2 regions of the Paraclostridium sordellii genome follow, and region 1 is predicted to be linked to the other one. Evidence: predicted binding sites of a transcription regulator. Region 1 holds the regulator's gene; the other holds the start of a gene.

The links. The regulator HrcA, encoded in region 1, represses chaperone genes, less so after heat shock. The targets are predictions, from matches to a motif close to TTAGCACTCNNNNNNNNNGAGTGCTAA.
Region 2: ATCC9714_RS15120 (co-chaperone GroES) is a predicted target of HrcA. The motif match lies at 1,331-1,357, and genes of this name have one in related genera.

What each region holds. Positions count from the first base shown of each region.
Region 1 covers NZ_LN679998.1:516,644-519,067, reverse strand. Annotated here, with positions in the region: gene dnaK (molecular chaperone DnaK) at 1-184, opposite strand, end outside; gene grpE (nucleotide exchange factor GrpE) at 272-826, opposite strand; gene hrcA (heat-inducible transcriptional repressor HrcA) at 842-1,864, opposite strand; gene hemW (radical SAM family heme chaperone HemW) at 1,966-2,424, opposite strand, start outside.
Region 2 covers NZ_LN679998.1:3,123,558-3,125,981, reverse strand. Annotated here, with positions in the region: gene cls (cardiolipin synthase) at 1-1,214, shown strand, start outside; gene ATCC9714_RS15120 (co-chaperone GroES) at 1,408-1,692, shown strand; gene groL (chaperonin GroEL) at 1,716-2,424, shown strand, end outside.

The DNA of each region.
Region 1 (2,424 bases):
CATTAGTAACTGCTTGTCTTTTTGCAGGTTCTCCAACTATTCTTTCTCCATCTTTAGTAAATGCAACTACTGACGGAGTAGTTCTCATCCCTTCAGAGTTTGGTATTATTTGAGGTTCTCCACCTTCTAAAACTGCAACACAAGAGTTTGTTGTTCCTAAGTCAATTCCTATTATTTTTCCCATTGTAATATCCTCCTTGAATTTTTTCTATATAATATTGATATTAATTCAATCTTGATTGTATATGTTATTAGTAAATTGTATACGTTATTAGCAAGACACCTTAACCATTGCTGGTCTTAGTACCTTTGTTTTTAATTTATACCCTTTCTGTAAAACCATAACCACTTGATTTGCATCGATTCCTTCAACAGGTTCTTGCATAACTGCTAAGTGTAGGTTTGGATCAAATTCTTGACCTTCAGCATCTATTTCTTCTAGTCCGAATTTTTCAAATGTAGCTTTTAATTGTTTTTGAACCATGTCTAATCCTTTATACATACTATCTTCTTTGTCTGTACAAGCATCCATAGCTCTTTCCATATTATCCATAACTGGTATTAACTCATTTAATATTTTTTCATTTGCGAATATACCCATAGTTTCTTTTTCTTGTTGAGTTCTTCTTCTATAGTTTGCATATTCAGCTTGAAGCCTTTGAAGAGTGTCTGTAAGTTCTTCTACTTTTTTATCCTTTTCATCAACCTCTGAAGAATCTTTAGCTTCAGTTGCTTCTTCTATTGCCTCTTCGATAGTTTCCTCAACCTCTTCTGAAGCATTTTCATTTACTTCTTCTTGTAATTCTTCTTGTTTATTATTTTCCAAAACTTACACCCCTAACTATTTTTTGTTTAGTAGTAGTCCCATATAGTTAAGTATTGAATATACTTTCGCATAATCCATTCTAGTTGGACCTATTAAACTAATCTTTCCTACTACATCTTTATCTATATTGTAAGTTGCAGTTATAATACTACAATCTTGAGCTACCTCGCATTGATTATCACTACCTATAATGATATTTAAGTTTTCTTTTTGAATTCCTTTTGATTTTAACATGTTTGATATATTATCTTTCTCTTCTAACATAGTTAAAAATGTTTTAGCTCTAACGACATCACTAAACTCAGGAAAATTAAAAATATTAGTTGCTCCACTTAATGATATTGAAGTTTCATTTTTTTCAATGCCAAAGTTTAATGATTCTACAAGCTTATCAATTATTAAAGAGTTTTCAGCAATTTCATACTTAATATAATTTAAAAACTCTTCATCAATCTCGCAAATATTTTTTCCTGCTAACTTTCTTGTAAGCTTATCAGATATTAAATTTAGCTTTGCCTGATCAATATATGTATTAGTAGAAATAGTTGTATTTTTAATTTCTCCTTTTTCAGTAACTATAATTAAAACTATACTTTTTTCATCTAATCCAACCAATTGAATATGTTTTATATTTTGAAGGTTTGATACATTTTTGGTAACAGCTATAGTTGTATAGTTAGTTAACTTTGATATTAACTTAGATGTTTCATGTATTAAATTATTCATATAATTCATATTCTTATTTATTGATTCTTCAATTAAATGCTTTTCAACAGTATTTAATTCATATTCTTTCATCAGTGAATCAACATAAAGCTTATACCCTTTTTCTGAAGGTATTCTTCCTGAGGAGGTATGAGGTTGTATTAAATATCCCATTTCTTCTAAGTCAGCCATTTCATTTCTAATAGTTGCTGCGCTTATTCCAAGCTCATACTTTTTAGAAAGAGTTCTAGAACCTACAGCTTCTGCAGTATCTATGTAATCTTTAACTATGGCTTTAAGGATATTTAATTTTCTTTCATTTAACTCCGTCATAATCAAAAGCCTCCTCTTTTGTTAGCACTCATTTAATTGGAGTGCTAAAAGATTATATATATTTTATAACACTTTAATTTTTCTTTGTCAACACTTTTTAATTAATTTATAAATTCTATGAATACACTATTTGAAATTTCTCTTCCTTTTTGCGTTAACATTATATTTGAGCCATCTACTTTTAACAATTTATTTTCTATTAATTTATCTAAAATATCTTTATATAGATCTAAAAATTCAATGTTAAATCTTTCTTTAAATACATCTAAGTTTATACCTTCATTCATTCTAAGTCCCATAAATATAAATTCTTCTATTTTATCTTTTTCACTTAATTGAATCTCTTCATTTATAGGTTTTAGATTTTTACTAAGCTTACCGTTATAAGTTTTTAAATTTTCTACATTAGAATATCTTTTATTATCTATATATCCAGATGCTCCAGGGCCTAATCCTAAATAATTATCACATTTCCAATATATAATATTATGTTTACATTCCTTTTCAGTTTTTGCATAATTAGAAATTTCATACTGATTATATCCATATTTCTTTAATGT
Region 2 (2,424 bases), 790 kb from region 1:
ATCTTGAAAAAAGTGCTATAAATAATGATGAGGTTATAAAGGATAATTCTTATGAAGGAATAAAGAAAAAAGTAATAAGTTTATTATTAAATACTGGAAAATTTCCGTTTACAACTAACAATAGTGTTGAAATCTTTATAGATGGGAATGAGAAGTTTAAAAATTTAATAGAAGATATAAAAAATGCTAAAGATCATATACATTTAGAGTATTTTATAATAAAAGATAGCGAGATTGGAAGAAAATTAAAAAATCTTCTTATAGAGAAAGCAAAAGAAGGAGTCAGTATAAAGATACTGTATGATGATGTAGGTTGCTGGAGATTTTGGTTTCATAGAAAGTTCTTTAAAGATATGAGAAATGAAGGAATAGAAATAGTTCCATTTTTACCAGCTAAATTTCCTATAATAGGAGGAAAACTAAATTATAGAAACCATCGGAAGATAGCTATAATTGATGGCTACATAGGATATACAGGAGGCATAAATATAGGAGACGAATACATGGGTAAAAATAAAAAGTTTGGATATTGGAGAGATACTCATGTAAGAATTGAAGGTAGCTCTGTTTATATGCTACAAATGGTATTTTTAATAGATTGGTATTACACTACTAAAGAAATGATATTTAGTGAAAGATATTTTCCAAGGTTAGAAGATAAAGGAAATTCTATGATACAAGTTGTTGCAACAGGGCCGGATAGTGATTGGGAAGCTATACATTATGCTTATTTTTCTGCAATATGTAAAGCTAAAGAGAGAGTATATATAGAAACTCCTTACTTTATACCAGACGATAGCTTACTGAGAGCTTTAAAAAGCGCAGCTTTAAGTGGAGTAGACGTAAGGATTATTTTTCCAAGCATTGCAGACCATAAAATAGTTCATCAAGCATCTTATTCTTATTTTGATGATATTTTAAGGTCTGGAGGAAAAGTTTACTTATATAAAAAAGGATTTATACATTCTAAGGTAGTAATTATAGATGATAAGATATCATCTACAGGATCTGCTAATATGGATTTAAGAAGCTTTATGCTTAACTTTGAAATAAATGCATTTATGTATGATAAAGAAATAATAAATAAGATTACAGAGGATTTTTGTGAGGATTTAGAAAATAGTGAGGAAATACATCTTGAAGATTTTGAAAAAAGGCCTTTTATAAAAAAATGGACAGAATCAGTTGCAAGGTTATTTTCTCCAATTTTATAATATAAAAAATATGAGAGAAATTATGTCGATGTAGATAAAAATTTATCGCATAAAAAATATAAAAAATCAGTTTAAAGGTATTGAAAAATAAAAAATTTTGAGATATTATAAAACTGTTAGCACTCTTATTAAAAGAGTGATAAGATTGCCGATTTTAAATTTACATATATAAATTTCATTAGGAGGGATAATTATGAAGATAAGACCATTGGCTGACAGAGTAGTTATAAAGAAAGTTGAAGCAGAAGAAAAAACTGCAAGTGGTATAGTTTTACCTGGTTCAGCTAAAGAACAACCTCAAATTGCTGAAGTTGTTGAAGTAGGACCTGGTGGAATAGTAGATGGAAAAGAAATACAAATGGAATTAAAAGTTGGAGATAAGGTAATTTTCTCTAAATTTGCTGGAACAGAAATTAAACTAGAAGGTCAAGAATATATAATATTAAAACAAAATGAAGTACTAGCAGTAGTTGAGTAAATTTTAAAGGAGGATATTGAGAGATGGCTAAAGAAATAAAATTCGCACAAGAATCAAGATCAGCATTAGAAGCTGGTGTAAATAAATTAGCAGATACAGTTAAGGTAACATTAGGACCAAAAGGAAGAAATGTTATATTAGATAAAAAATTTGGAGCACCTCTTATAACTAATGATGGTGTTACAATAGCAAAAGAAATAGAGCTTGAAGATAGATTTGAGAATATGGGAGCTCAATTAGTTAAGGAAGTTGCTACAAAAACTAATGATGTTGCAGGAGATGGTACAACAACTGCAACTGTTCTTGCTCAAGCTATAATAAGAGAAGGTTTAAAAAATGTAACAGCAGGATCAAACCCAGTATTACTTAGAAAAGGAATACAAAAAGCTGTTGAGGTATCAGTAGATGAATTAAAGAAACAATCAAGAACTATAGAGACAAAAGAATCTATATCTCAAGTTGCATCTATATCCGCAGGAGATGAAGAAGTAGGAAATTTAATAGCAGAAGCTATGGAGATAGTAGGTAAAGATGGAGTAATTACAGTTGAAGAATCTAAAACTATGCATACTGAATTAGATGCTGTTGAAGGTATGCAATTTGATAGAGGATTTGTTTCAGCATATATGGTTACAGATGTAGATAAGATGGAAGCTGTTTTAAATGATCCATATATATTAATTACAGATAGAAAGATAACTAATATTCAAGATATATTGCCAGTACTTGAGC